Regions from separate parts of the Rossellomorea sp. H136 genome, predicted to be linked through region 1. Evidence: predicted binding sites of a transcription regulator. Region 1 holds the regulator's gene; each other region holds the start of a gene.
What was found. Region 1 encodes CtsR, which represses protease genes until heat stress. Its sites were predicted from a motif close to ATGGTCAATAAAGGTCAAACA; they were not measured.
Positions count from the first base shown of each region.

Region 2: the regulator CtsR is predicted to act here: its motif matches at 2,524-2,544, upstream of clpP (ATP-dependent Clp endopeptidase proteolytic subunit ClpP).
Region 3: the regulator CtsR is predicted to act here: its motif matches at 2,451-2,471, upstream of ACYH0O_RS07100 (ATP-dependent Clp protease ATP-binding subunit).

Region 1 is NZ_CM166371.1:107,359-112,348, reverse strand. It holds gene clpC (ATP-dependent protease ATP-binding subunit ClpC) at 1-959, opposite strand, end outside; gene mcsB (protein-arginine kinase McsB) at 961-2,043, opposite strand; gene mcsA (protein-arginine kinase activator protein McsA) at 2,040-2,588, opposite strand; gene ACYH0O_RS00570 (CtsR family transcriptional regulator) at 2,608-3,069, opposite strand; rRNA gene rrf (5S ribosomal RNA) at 3,710-3,826, opposite strand; rRNA gene ACYH0O_RS00560 (23S ribosomal RNA) at 3,930-4,990, opposite strand, start outside.
Region 2 is NZ_CM166371.1:4,297,408-4,302,397, reverse strand. It holds gene ACYH0O_RS21710 (gluconeogenesis factor YvcK family protein) at 1-386, shown strand, start outside; gene whiA (DNA-binding protein WhiA) at 444-1,391, shown strand; gene ACYH0O_RS21700 (HPr family phosphocarrier protein) at 1,419-1,676, shown strand; gene clpP (ATP-dependent Clp endopeptidase proteolytic subunit ClpP) at 1,854-2,450, opposite strand; tRNA gene ACYH0O_RS21690 (tRNA-Arg) at 2,681-2,752, shown strand; gene ACYH0O_RS21685 (hypothetical protein) at 3,261-3,518, shown strand; gene rpoN (RNA polymerase factor sigma-54) at 3,940-4,990, shown strand, end outside.
Region 3 is NZ_CM166371.1:1,418,136-1,423,125, reverse strand. It holds one part of gene ACYH0O_RS07105 (IS3 family transposase) at 1-52, opposite strand, end outside; gene ACYH0O_RS07100 (ATP-dependent Clp protease ATP-binding subunit) at 189-2,318, opposite strand; gene ACYH0O_RS07095 (catalase) at 2,968-4,990, opposite strand, start outside.

The sequences.
Region 1 (4,990 bases):
TACTCATCTAATGTCGTTGCACCGATACACTGTAATTCACCCCGAGCAAGAGATGGTTTTAAGATGTTTGACGCATCAATCGCACCTTCAGCCCCACCTGCTCCGATTAATGTGTGAAGCTCATCGATAAACAGGATGATGTTTCCTGCTTGACGGATTTCATCCATTACTTTCTTTAATCGATCCTCGAATTCCCCACGATATTTCGTACCGGCTACTACTGTACCCATATCCAGGGTCATGACGCGTTTGTCCCGAAGAATCTCAGGAACCTCATTGGCAATGATCTGCTGTGCAAGACCCTCAGCAATTGCGGTCTTACCTACACCAGGCTCACCGATCAGCACCGGGTTATTCTTCGTACGTCGACTTAGCACTTCAATGACACGCTGAATTTCTTTGCTTCGTCCTATTACCGGATCCAAACTGCCTTCACGGGCAATCGACGTCAAGTCACGGGCTAAGCTATCAAGGGTAGGCGTATTGGCATTTGCATTGCCTCCACCCTGGTGGTTACTTGAATCATTGCTGCCAAGTAACTGCAATACCTGCTGTCTTGCTTTATTTAAGCTGACTCCAAGATTACCAAGTACACGAGCGGCTACTCCTTCACCTTCACGAATCAACCCTAATAAAATATGTTCCGTTCCTACATATGAGTGACCCAGTTTACGAGCCTCATCCATAGAAAGCTCAATCACTTTCTTCGCTCGGGGTGTATAATGGATCGTTTGAGATTTCTCGGTACCTTTTCCGATCAATCCTTCCACTTCTTTCTGAATCTTTTCAGGGCTCAGTCCCAACGCCGTAAGTGCTTTAGCGGCAATCCCTTCACCTTCGCGGACAAGTCCCAATAAAATATGTTCAGTACCAATATTACTGTGCGACAGACGAATAGCTTCTTCCTGAGCTAACGCTAATACCTTTTGTGCTCTTTCTGTAAATCGACCAAACATCATATTATTTTTCCTCCTCACATGTATCCTTATCTAACTTAATTCGCTCTCGAATCAAAGAAGACCTTCTTATATCTCTTTCATTTGGTCTCAATGGACCTCCAGAATATTGTTGTAAAAATCCAGGTTGGGTTAAAATCATTAGTTCATTCAATATATTCTTAGATATGGCTTTGATGTATCCTAAATCTATACCAAGTCTGACATCCGATAAACACTTCGCTGCTTCCTTGGACTCGATAATTCTACTGTACTCCAGCACGCCAAGTGAACGAAAGATCCTATCTTCTAATTGTATGTTAGACGTTTTAACTAATGCGTCCCGTGCAGAGTGTTCTTTGTCAATGATCTGCTTCACAACACTCAATAAATCTTCCACAATATCTTCCTCTGATTTACCAAGTGTCGTTTGATTCGAAATCTGAAAGATATTCCCTAACGCCTCGCTGCCTTCTCCATATATCCCTCTTACCACCAGACCTAATTGGTTAATGGCAGGAATGATACGATTTAATTGCTGGGTCAGAACCAGACCAGGCAAATGCATCATCACAGAAGCTCTAAGTCCTGTCCCCACATTAGTGGGACAAGTCGTTAAATACCCATGTTTCTCATCAAAAGCAAAATCAAATTCACTTTCAAACCAATCATCAATCTGATTCGCTCTCTGTAAAGCTTCCTTCAATTGCAACCCTGGATATAAACACTGTATTCGAATATGGTCCTCTTCGTTTACCATTATGCTAATATCTTCTTCACTGGATAGAAGGACGGCCCCATAATTCGTGTCTTCAGCTAAGTTAGGACTAATAAGGTGTTTCTCCATCAATACCCTCTTTTGGAGAGGCTGAATCTCACTTGTAGCTAAAAATTCTAATTCTCCTAAATTCTTTGGGTATAAAGAGAGCTTATCCTTCACGCGATCCACGATCTCTTCAGCTTCTTCAGAAGAATATAAAGTGGAAAAACGAAAGGCCGTCATGTTTCTTGCGAGCCGGACCCGTGAACTAAGGACAATATCTGAATTCGGACCTTCTTCATTCATCCAGGAGCTAACAGCATTTTGTAAAAATTTCTCCAGACTCATCCTTTATCTCCTCCCTCTTTATGAACATCTTTCTCCAGGGAGCGAATTTCGTCTCGTATCTCTGCTGCTTTTTCGAACTCTTCATCCGCAATCATCCTTTGCAGATCCGATTTCAACTGCTGAATCTTTTTCTTGATGTGAATGGCTCCACCCATGCGTTCCGGAACCTTTCCGTGGTGCTCCACATTGCCACTATGAACACGCTTTAAAAGAGGAGTAAGTTCATCTTTAAACGTTTCATAGCAATGAGCACAGCCAAAGCGTCCTACATTAATGAATTGCTGAAAAGTCATTTTACACTTTTCACATTGTAATACCTCTGTCTTTGGAATTTCTGTTTCTTTTGCCTGCTTAAATGCAGGGGCTATATTAAGAAGACCTGCCAATAGGTTGTTCACAGAGAACCCGGAAGAAGAATCAAACATAAACATTTCACCCTTATCCTGAGCGCATTGTTCACATAAATGAACCTCTGTCTTTTCCCCATTTATCACCTTGGTAAAATGAAGGGTTGCAGGTCTTTCATTACACTCTTGACAAACCATCCTACTCACCTCTCAAAACTTACTCATACTTCAATGTATCCAGCATGGCTCTGAGCATTCTTCCCCTCAATACATCCCGTTCAGGTAAATCCACCATGATCACCGAACGGTCCATTACGCTCAGCATAATCTTCGCTTCCCGTTCAGAAATAATATCCTCTTCCACCAATCGAAACACAATATCTGCCGCCGTATTCTGACTGATGGTCTGTGTTATTAAAGCTACTAGCTGGTCAATAAGATGAACTTGATCGTGGGCCTTCACCTTCATGATTCGGATGTAGCCTCCGCCACCTCGTTTACTTTCTACTACATACCCTCGTTCTATCGTAAACCGGGTATTGATCACATAATTAATTTGAGAAGGAACACATTGAAACTTATCAGCGATCTCACTTCTTTTAATCTCGACTATCTCACTTTCATTCAGTTCTAAAACATTCTTTAAATAACGTTCAATGATGTCGGATATGTTCCTCATCAAACCTCCTCCTCATTTTGACTTTGACTATATTTGACTATAATTATACAACCGTGTTTTAAACTTTGCAATTATGAAGTATGACCTTAGAAGTTTTCCTGTTTTAGGAAGGTTTTAAACGTGAAAATGTGAGATTGTTGGATAGAAATAGGGAAATGGGGCATTGAGATTTTGTTGGGAAGTGTGGTGGTAAGGGCTGGGGGTTGTTTTTAGGGATGGGATGTTTGGAGGGAGTGCCGATTTGAAGTGTGATGGATGAGTGTAGAGGATATTGTGGTGGTGTATGATAAAGAAAGAGTAAAAATATATTAATTTGGATGGATCTTTTCTTAAAAGTTGTGGCTAGTCTGTGGGGAATATAGAAAATGCTTTTTTTGTATCAAAGCTGGTTTTTTTCAGAGGTGAACTGAGTGTTTATAGTCGTGGATTCGTGGTAATTGCGTCGTTTTCGGATATTATTGCGTCAGTTTTTCGTGTTATGCGTCTTTTACCAATCATCACCTAACCTCTAGTATGATTATCAACTAATTAAATTATCTTTTCCAAAGCTTAGCTGAATAGGGGATTGATGTTCAATCTACAATCTTATAAATTCAAACCACAAAAAAGAGTAACTCAATGAGCTACTCTTTTCACATTTGCCTGGCGACGTCCTACTCTCACAGGGGGAGATCCCCCAACTACCATCGGCGCTGAAGAGCTTAACTTCCGTGTTCGGCATGGGAACGGGTGTGACCTCTTCGCCATTGTCACCAGACGAATTATTCAATTGAAGGATTGTTCCTTCAAAACTAGATAAAGAATTGATGTCAAGAAAGCCGAATATCGACCAATTGTTGTTCATTTAAAAATGACTCTTTGTGGTTAAGTCCTCGATCGATTAGTATCAGTCAACTCCACATGTCGCCATGCTTCCATCTCTGACCTATCTACCTAGTCATCTTCTAGGGATCTTACTCACATACGTGATGGGAAATCTCATCTCGAGGGGGGCTTCATGCTTAGATGCTTTCAGCACTTATCCCTTCCGCACATAGCTACCCAGCGATGCCTTTGGCAAGACAACTGGTACACCAGCGGTGCGTCCATCCCGGTCCTCTCGTACTAAGGACAGCTCCTCTCAAATTTCCTGCGCCCACGACGGATAGGGACCGAACTGTCTCACGACGTTCTGAACCCAGCTCGCGTACCGCTTTAATGGGCGAACAGCCCAACCCTTGGGACCGACTACAGCCCCAGGATGCGATGAGCCGACATCGAGGTGCCAAACCTCCCCGTCGATGTGGACTCTTGGGGGAGATAAGCCTGTTATCCCCGGGGTAGCTTTTATCCGTTGAGCGATGGCCCTTCCATGCGGAACCACCGGATCACTAAGCCCGACTTTCGTCCCTGCTCGACTTGTAGGTCTCGCAGTCAAGCTCCCTTGTGCCTTTACACTCTGCGAATGATTTCCAACCATTCTGAGGGAACCTTTGGGCGCCTCCGTTACTCTTTAGGAGGCGACCGCCCCAGTCAAACTGCCCACCTGACACTGTCTCCCACCCCGATAAGGGGCGCGGGTTAGAATTTCAATACAGCCAGGGTAGTATCCCACCGATGCCTCCACCGAAGCTGGCGCTCCGGCTTCCAAGGCTCCTACCTATCCTGTACAAGCTGTACCAAAATTCAATATCAGGCTACAGTAAAGCTCCACGGGGTCTTTCCGTCCTGTCGCGGGTAACCTGCATCTTCACAGGTACTATAATTTCACCGAGTCTCTCGTTGAGACAGTGCCCAGATCGTTACGCCTTTCGTGCGGGTCGGAACTTACCCGACAAGGAATTTCGCTACCTTAGGACCGTTATAGTTACGGCCGCCGTTTACTGGGGCTTCGATTCGCACCTTCGCTTGCGCTAAGCACTCCTCTTAACCTTCCAGCACC
Region 2 (4,990 bases), 760 kb from region 1:
TTTTACCGAATCTTCTTGTTCCGGGAATTGGCGATGCTGTATGCAGGGCGAAAGCGAAGAAAATGTATATTTGCAACATCATGACCCAGGCAGGGGAAACATTGGATTATTCAGCAAGTGATCACGTAAAGGCATTATATGATCATTTGGAAACGCCAAGTATTGATTATATCCTGGTCAACAAAAAGCAGGTACCCGATGAGGTGCAGGCCCGATATAGTGAAGAACAAGCGAGTCCTGTCCACTTTGATGTAGATAAATTGAAATCCATGGGCTTAGAAGTGATTGCAGAAGAGATTCTCTCCTATGACAACCATCTTGTTCGCCATAACACGGAGAAGGTCGCTGATATCATATATTCTTATCTTAAAAAATCAACCAGCTAAACTACAAAAATTTCTTTTGTATAAGGTTGTGCAAGCGTTTGCTAGGAGGTGATGGGGATGTCGTTTGCGTCCGAAACAAAAAAAGAACTGACCAATATTGAAGTGAAAGATTGCTGCGCCAATGCAGAATTATCCGCATTGATCCGAATGAATGGTTCGCTGTCATTCTCAAATCAAATGCTCGTCGTCAATATTCAAACCGAAAACGCCGCCATTGCCAGAAGAATCTATACATTGATCAAAAAGGGGTACGACACCCCGGTAGAGCTTCTGGTTCGAAAAAAGATGCGGCTGAAGAAAAACAATGTCTACATTGTACGAATCAAAGAAGATACTAAAAAGATTCTTGAAGAACTGAAAATCCTGGGTGAAAATTTCACCTTTATCCATAATATATCGGAAGACTTGATCAAAAAGAAATGTTGCAAACGTTCATATTTGAGAGGAGCGTTCCTTGCAGGTGGTTCGGTAAACAACCCGGAAACCTCATCGTATCATTTAGAAATCTTTTCACTTTATTCTGAACACAACGATGCGTTGTCCGAGCTGATGAATTCCTTCGGGTTGAATAGTAAAACCCTTGAACGAAAAAAAGGCTTCATTACGTATTTGAAGGAAGCAGAGAAAATTACGGAGTTCTTGAATATCATCGGGGCTCACAATGCCCTGCTGCGATTTGAGGATGTACGGATTGTCAGGGATATGAGAAATTCCGTTAACCGTCTTGTAAACTGTGAGACGGCTAACCTGAATAAAACCATCGGTGCTGCCTTAAGACAGGTCGAAAACATTAAGTTTATTGAAAGGCATGTAGGCTTACAGATATTACCCGATAAATTAAGGGAGATAGCAGAATTACGAGTGAATTATCAAGATGTTACGTTGAAAGAACTAGGGGAAATGGTGTCAGGCGGCACTATCAGTAAATCAGGGATTAATCACCGCTTACGTAAAATTGACCAGCTTGCTGAGAAACTCAGGGCGGGAGAAAAGATTCAAACCTAAATAAGGACAAAGGGGAGAGAAATGATTATGGTGGAAAAACAAGTAGAAGTAAAATTGAAGACAGGTCTTCAAGCACGACCGGCTGCATTATTCGTACAGGAGGCGAACCGCTTCTCATCTGAAATCTTCTTGGAAAAGGATGGGAAAAAGGTTAATGCGAAAAGCATCATGGGCTTAATGAGTTTAGCCATTTCTACGGGTACTTCCATTACGCTGGTAGCGGACGGAAGCGACGAAGAAGAAGCACTGGTTGCCCTCGAAGGTTTCGTTCAAAAAGAAGCATAAGATCAACTTCATACCCTTGAAAAGGCTGATGACCTGGGAGTGGTCATTGGCTTTTTTTAGTTCTACTTTCGAGAATGGATCAATCCTTCAGTTCACTGTTTCAAATTTTTAGACGCTAAACCTCCGCGGGTCAAAATAAAAACCCCCTTGCGAAATTGTGCAAGGGGGATTTCATGATTACTTATTATTCATATCGTTACGAGTGATGATACGATCGATCAATCCATATTCAAGCGCTCTTTCAGCTGTCATGAAGTTATCGCGATCTGTATCTTTTGAAATCACTTCAAGTGGTTGACCAGTGCGATCAGCCAGGATTTGATTCAGTTTTTCACGTAGGAATAGAATACGCTTCGCTGCGATTTCGATTTCTGTAGCTTGACCTTGAGCTCCACCAAGTGGTTGGTGAATCATGACTTCAGCGTTCGGAAGGGCTAATCGCTTGCCTTTCGCACCTGCTGCAAGAAGGAACGCACCCATTGAAGCAGCCATACCGATACAAATCGTTTGTACATCAGGCTTGATGTATTGGATCGTATCATAGATTGCCATACCCGCTGTGATACTTCCGCCAGGAGAGTTTATGTAAATTGAAATATCCTTCTCCGGGTTTTCAGATTCAAGGAAAAGAAGCTGTGCTACAATAGAGTTTGCCACATTGTCATCAATGCCGCTTCCAAGCATGATTACACGGTCTTTCAATAAACGTGAATAAATGTCATACGCACGTTCACCGCGGTTTGTTTGTTCAATTACTGTAGGAATTAAATTCATCCTCGTTCCTCCTTAGAAATCCTTTTTTATTTTTCTGAATAACTTATTCACTTTGTACTGTAATCATACACCCATGGTCAATAAAGGTCAAACTAAACGCTTCCTTTATTACACTGTATATAAATCCTTTCTACATCATACCCACTCATTCCTTTTTTAAACAATAAAACGTATTGCAAACAAGCAATTTCTAGCTTATAATATATATTCGTGACAGTCATTCATTTCATGCCCTCGTGGTGCAACGGATAGCACGTAAGATTCCGGTTCTTAAAATGGGGGTTCGATTCCCTCCGAGGGCGTACTAAATCTAATGAGTTCCGGTTCCTGTGTTTGTAATGAGTTTTTACAAGCATAGGAGCTTTTTTGTATTTGGGGGTCTACATAAGATCCTCTCTTTGAGACGAGGCTGGGACAAAAGTTTTTTAGCCTAAGTCAAACCCGAACAAACCTGCTTCTTAGAGTGCAGATTTGTTCGGGTTTATTATTTATTTTCGAAATTTGATTTTAGCTGTTTCCAGCGGTTGATTGGAGTGCAAGACGAAGACTCCTGCGGGAAAGGAGATTATGTGAGACCCCGCAGGCTTGCCGAGGAGGCTCACGGGCTACCCGCGGAAAGCGTAGTCTTGCACGGAAATCATTAGCGGTATGAAGAACCTACACTTCTATTGTTCGTCTTTTTATCGTGGTTTTTTAGTTCTATCCCAGCCTCGTTTTTTTACGTAAAATAGAACCAATATTCTCCACTTTTTCCTCACACGATTATCCTATTTTCTTAATAATATAGTTAAGGAAGGGGGGTGATTGTAGATGTCGATAAAAGAAGAAAGCTTTAATGAATTGATGTTCGCATTGATGAAGGCTAAGGAAGAAGGAATTGAAATTGAATTGATAACGGCTGCACCCCCACCAGCTGGTAGGCCGCCAAATATTAGAGGTGTCGTCAAAAAAGTAAGTTGTGGAACATTTGTACTAGAGCTGTCTGGTCCTCCTAATCGAAAAGGAATTTACTCCATACCACATCTTATTGGGTTCGTTCCAGTTTCCGATGATGTTGATGAAGTTTAAAAAAGGCACTTTAATAATTCCCAAAAATATTATAGCGTAAGGGAGTGTCTTATAGAAATATTTAGGACAAGTATACTCACTATTATACTCCGATGACATTTGGAGGCTGTAAATACGTTTAAGTTTCCTGTTCTGAGAAATGAGGGTTCGATCCCCTCTGGGGGTGTACTGTAGTTCAAATTAGTTCCTGAGTTTGTAGGGATATTTTACAAGCGTTGGGGCTTTTTTTCTTTGAGTATTCTTTACTTTAATTTGTATTTACTAAAAAGCCTGTTGTTATTACAGTTTTTATTTAAACAAACCTACGCTATGAAAGTTATGGGGAGACATATATATAGTACAACCCCACCAACTACCAACTAATTCCCATTAACGAACAACGTTTTTTATTGTAGAATAAATAAATGGGAGGTAAAGAATCATGAATTTGAAAGCAGGACTTTTTCAAAATCAACAATTAAAACTTCAAATGACGCAACAGCTTTCTCAAGCCATCACCATCCTCCAATATTCTACGATGGAACTGAATGCTTATCTAGAAGCTAAGCAATTGGAGAATCCCCTTATACAAATAGAACCGCCTAAGCAAGACCCCCTTCATCAACGAGAACCTCACACGTTTAAACGAAACGCCGGCAATCGCGAAAACACGGTGGATTGGTACGAATATGTTTCCGTGCCAAAGAGATCCCTTGCGGATGCATTATCTGTTCAATTAAATTTGAAATCGCTTACTTCTCGGGATGAAAAGGTAATGAAAGAACTAATTTACAGCCTGGATGACAACGGGTATTTACGTATAGATGAAGAATCATTCATTGAAAACCATCATTTGGAGATGGTTCAACTGGGAGCCTATATTAATAGGTTGCAAGATTTAGAGCCTGCCGGGATTGGAGCCAGATCTTTGCAAGAGTGTATATCTCTTCAGTTGCAACGTAAAGCCAATGTCCCTCCTCTGGTTACGATGATCATAGAAAACCATTTTCAGGCTTTTGCCGAAAAGAAATGGAAAACAATCGCCAGGGAACTTAATGTTGAATTAAAAGACATACAGCATGCGGCTGATTATATTCAGTGTTGTAACCCAAGACCAGGTTCAAAGTATTCACAGCATGTCGCTGAATATATTATTCCTGAACTTGTTGTAAAAGTGATCGATGGTCATACGGTAGCCGTATCCTTATATGACGGGACTACGACCAATGTCACCTATAATGAAGAGTATACGGACTTTCTGAAACATCATCCCGACAAGGAAGTTCAGTCTTATCTCCAGGAAAAGGAGCAGGACTTCCAGTGGCTGCTGCAAAGTTTACGCCAGCGAAAGCAAACCATCCTGAAAGTGGGGAAGATGCTCGCCGAAAAGCAGAAATCCTTCTTTTTAAAGGGACCATCAGCGATTCAGCCATTGACCTTGAGACAGGTGGCAGACGAAATCGATGTTCATGAATCGACCATCAGCCGGGCTG
Region 3 (4,990 bases), 1.3 Mb from region 1:
GGTTATTCTCAAGCTGCTTCATTTCCATTTCTGTGAATATACGATTACTCACTCGCTCACTCCGTTCATTGTCTTTGTTTCATTATAAACGGGTTTTATTTCTAGAAACAGAAAGAACCCGAATAACGGGGCACTTTTTTATAAGTGACCATTATTCGGGTTACAGTTCATAAAGGATGCTTCTTTTCTTATTTGACGATGATCTCATCGTTTTCGAGTGAAATGACTACGTCCGTTATGCCATCTTCATCAAGAAGTAAATCAGCGATTTTATCTTCCACTCTTTCCTGGATCACACGACGTAATGGGCGTGCACCGAAATCAGGATGATATCCCAGCTCAACGAGTTTACTCTTCGCATCTTCGTCAATGGTTACAGTAATCCCCTGCTCTTCAAGTTCAACTTGCAACTCGACCAGCATTAGATCAAGAATTTGAAGAAGCTCTTCTCTTTCAAGAGATTCAAATTCAATGATGCTGTCAAAACGGTTCAGGAACTCCGGCTTAAAGTAGGCACCGAGTGATTGAAGAATATTCGTTTCTTTAATCGCATCTGTACCCCCTGTATTAAAACCGACCACTGCTTCCTTCTTGTCCGTCACACCTGCGTTACTTGTCATGATAATCACAGTCTCTTTAAAGCTGACCGTTCTTCCCTGACTGTCTGTAAGTCGTCCATCTTCAAGAATTTGCAAGAACATGTGCTGAACATCCGGATGGGCTTTCTCGATTTCATCCAGGAGAATGATCGAATAAGGGTTCCTTCTTACCTTTTCAGTCAATTGCCCGGATTCCTCATGTCCTACATAGCCTGGAGGTGAACCGATCAGTTTAGATACTGAGTGTTTTTCCATGTACTCACTCATGTCTAATCGAAGCATCGAATCCTTAGATCCGAATAACTCTTCTGCCAGTGTTTTCGTTAATTCTGTTTTACCTACACCTGTTGGTCCTACAAAGAGGAAAGTACCAATTGGACGATGCTTCGCTTTCAATCCTGCACGGCTGCGGCGGATCGCTTTCGCTACTTTTCTCACTGCTTCTTCCTGTCCAATTACTTTACCCGCCAGGTTTTCTTCCAGTGCTTTCATTCGTTTCCGATCATCACTTTGCAGCTTCCCAACAGGAATACCCGTTTTCGATTCAACGATCGTCTGGATCAATTCTCTTTCTACAAGTGCTTTGGAGTCTGATCCACCTTCACCAACTTGTCTTTCTAATTCTGCTTCTTGATCGCGAAGGATAGCGGCTTGTTCATAGTTCTCTTCTTTTGTTGCCAGATCCTTCTTCTCTCTTACATCTTTCAATTTTTTAAGAAGGGCAGTCTTGTCTTTACCCTCTGACTGTAGATTTACTTTAGAACCTGCTTCATCCATTAAGTCAATGGCCTTATCCGGTAAGAATCGATCCTGAATATATCGATGGGATAGTTTCACACAAGCCTCAATGGCCTCGTCTGTAAACTCAACTCCATGATAGTCTTCATATTTATCTTTTAATCCTCTAAGGATTTCAATAGCTTCTTCAGGTGTCGGCTCATTGACCATGACCTGCTGTAAACGGCGCTCAAGTGCTGCGTCCTTTTCAATTTGGCGGTACTCCTTCAATGTGGTAGCCCCAATTACTTGCAATTCACCCCGGGCTAAAGCGGGTTTTAGAATGTTTCCGGCGTCCATAGAGCCTTCAGCGGAACCGGCTCCAACTAATTGATGAATCTCATCAATAAATAACATGACGTTTTGTCTATTCTGAAGTTCGTTGATGATGGCTTTTAAACGTTCTTCAAAAGAACCGCGAACCCCTGTACCGGCAGTTAGTGAAGCAACATCCATTACATACACTTCTTTATTTAATAACTTGGATGGAACATCACCTGCTACGATTTTAAGGGCCAACCCTTCAGCTATAGCCGTTTTACCCACGCCGGGCTCACCGATGAGTACCGGGTTATTCTTATTACGGCGATTCAAAATTTCAATGACGCGGTCCACTTCTTTGTCCCGCCCGATAACAGGGTCAATCAATCCAGCTTTAGCTGCTCCAGTCACATTGCGTCCAAACTGATCGAGAACGCCATTTCCTACATTTCCGCCTTTGGTTTGAGGAGATGATTGCTGATTATGGAAACCATGATTTGGGTTTCCTCCCGTGCTCATCCCTTTAAACAACTCATCAAACGGAAATCCTCCATGTATTCCAGAAGGTGTTTGCTGCTTTTGAAAGCAAGCTGAACATATCTTCATACTGGACTTGTGACCATTCACTTGCTTATAGACTTCAACTGTTGCTTGGTTGTGTTGACATACTTGGCATTTCATTAAACATGACCTCCTATGGTTGAATTTTTATATAAATATTTTTCAGATTGTATGATGGATAAGGTCAGTGTCGTAAGTATTCAATTAAACTAAGTTTGACTTTGACTTTCTTTGACCTTGTAAACATAGTATACTTTGACCTTTTTTGACTTTCAAGATTTTTGTTTATGGGAATTTTTTCATTTTCATCCGCTGATTTGCCTGTTGAGTGAAGAGTTTAGTAGGTATAACGAAGTGAATCAAGTGATTGATTTGGACGATGGAAAAATGGATTTGACTCCATATATATAAAGAGGCTGAGACAAAACTAAATAACCACGACATAAGAACGATTTCAGTGTAGGTTCTTAATACCGCTAATGATTTCCGTGCAAGACTTCTCTTTCCGCGGGTAGCCCGTGAGCCTCCTCGGCAAGCCTGCGGGGTCTCACATAAGCTACTCTCCCCGCAGGAGTCTTCGTCTTGCACTTCAATCAACCGCTGGAAAACGCCTAATATCTAAATGTACAAGAACAAATTAAAAACCCGAACTTTCTTGCCTCCTTTATAGCAAGTTAGTTCGGGTTTTACTTAGACTAAAACAATTTTGCCCCAGCCTCATTTCTCAAATAAAAGAGAGAGAATTACTCCTCTGTCTTCCTATTAAATCTTATACTAATTCGCGATCCCAATGACGGTGTTCTGCAATGGCTACTGTGAATTCTTTTGCAAATGACTTCATGTCTTCCCCAGTTACCACACCTGAGCCGCTGACACCTGCTTCTTCCAACCAGTGTATCCCTTCATGGGTTGCACCGATCGGTTTGAAGTGAGAATACGCTTCTTTGACAAAGTAGGTTGTATCTTGATAGAACTTTTTATCTACATTCTCTCCGCCTACTACGTAAAGGCTATCAAATATTACAGATTCCCCTGTTAAGAAGGTATGGTCCACTTCAAGCTCCGTACCGTCATCCCCTATTCTCGTCCCCAGCTTGTCACTGATGATTTCCGGCTGGGTGCCAACTTCTTTAAGAGCGGATAGTACCATTTTCACCTCTTCTCCTTTAAAGCCGTTTCCTACGATGACCCCTACTTTACGGGTAGCAGGTTTCTTGATCGTATTTTCCTGGCTTAAGGCTGGAGAGGATTTGATTACTTTTGAACCTTCTCCCCTAGGAACTTTCGCACTTATCGCTTCTGCAAAACCTTTTGCCAAATCCAGGCTTACATTGGCAAACATGTCGACTACCTGCTGTTGAACCGATTTGCTCTTCACTTTTCCAAGCTCGAAACTGAAGGCTTGAATGATATGCTCTTTCTCAGGCTCACTCATGCTATTCCAGAAAAGAGTAGCTTGTGAGAAGTGATCTTTGAAGCTTTCACTTCTTGTGCGGACTTTACGCCCTTCCATTTTCTCCTGATAGTGAGTGTAGCCTCCTTCTTCCTGACTCGCAGGCGCTGGTGTATTTTTAGCAAGTGAGTTGTTATGGTAGCTCACCTGACCCTTGTTAATCGTTTGACGGCCGTATCCATCACGCTGATTATTATGGAATGGGCACACCGGTCGGTTAATAGGGAGCTCATGGAAGTTAGGTCCACCTAGGCGGATTAATTGTGTATCAGTATAGGAGAAAAGGCGTCCTTGTAATAACGGATCATTTGAGAAATCAATCCCGGGAACAACGGAACCAGGATGGAAAGCCGCTTGCTCCGTTTCTGCAAACACATTGTCCACATTCCGATTAAGGGTCATTTTCCCAACGATTTTCACAGGAACTTCTTCTTCCGGCCATAGCTTGGTAGGATCAAGAACATCAAAGTCAAAGTTAAACTCATCTTCTTCCTTAATGAGCTGAACTCCCAGCTCGTACTCTGGATAATCGCCATTTTCGATGGACTCATACAAATCACGGCGGTGGAAATCCGGGTCTTTCCCGTTGATCTTCTGAGCCTCATCCCAAACGAGAGAGTGAGTTCCCAATACCGGCTTCCAGTGGAATTTCACAAAATGCGCCTTCCCCTCCGCGTTTACCAGCCGGAATGTATGAACACCGAATCCTTCCATCATACGGAGACTGCGTGGAATCGCTCGATCGGACATTGCCCACATGATCATATGAGCGGACTCCTGGTTATTCGCTACAAAATCCCAGAACGTATCGTGGGCAGAAGCTGCCTGAGGCATTTCATTATGAGGTTCCGGTTTAAGTGCATGAACAAGATCCGGGAATTTGATCGCATCTTGAATGAAGAACACAGGAATGTTGTTTCCTACAAGATCATAATTGCCTTCTTCTGTATAAAATTTGGTAGCAAATCCACGTGCATCACGTACTGTTTCGGCAGAACCCTTGGAGCCCGCCACAGTTGAAAAACGCACAAAAACAGGGGTTCTCGTTGAAGTGTCCTGAAGAAATTTAGCCCTGGTGTATTCTTTCAAGGAGTCATAGAGTTCAAACTCTCCATGTGCAGCAAAGCCTCGTGCATGGACAATTCGTTCTGGTATGCGCTCGTGATCAAAGTGAGTCATCTTCTCGCGGAAGTGGAAATCCTCCATTAAGGTAGGTCCGCGTTCTCCAGCTTTCAACGAAAACTCATCTTCTGACACCTTCAATCCTTGATTGGTTGTAAGATGCTTACCTTCATCCTCCACTCGATACTGTTCAAGCTGTTCATCCTTACCATTCTCA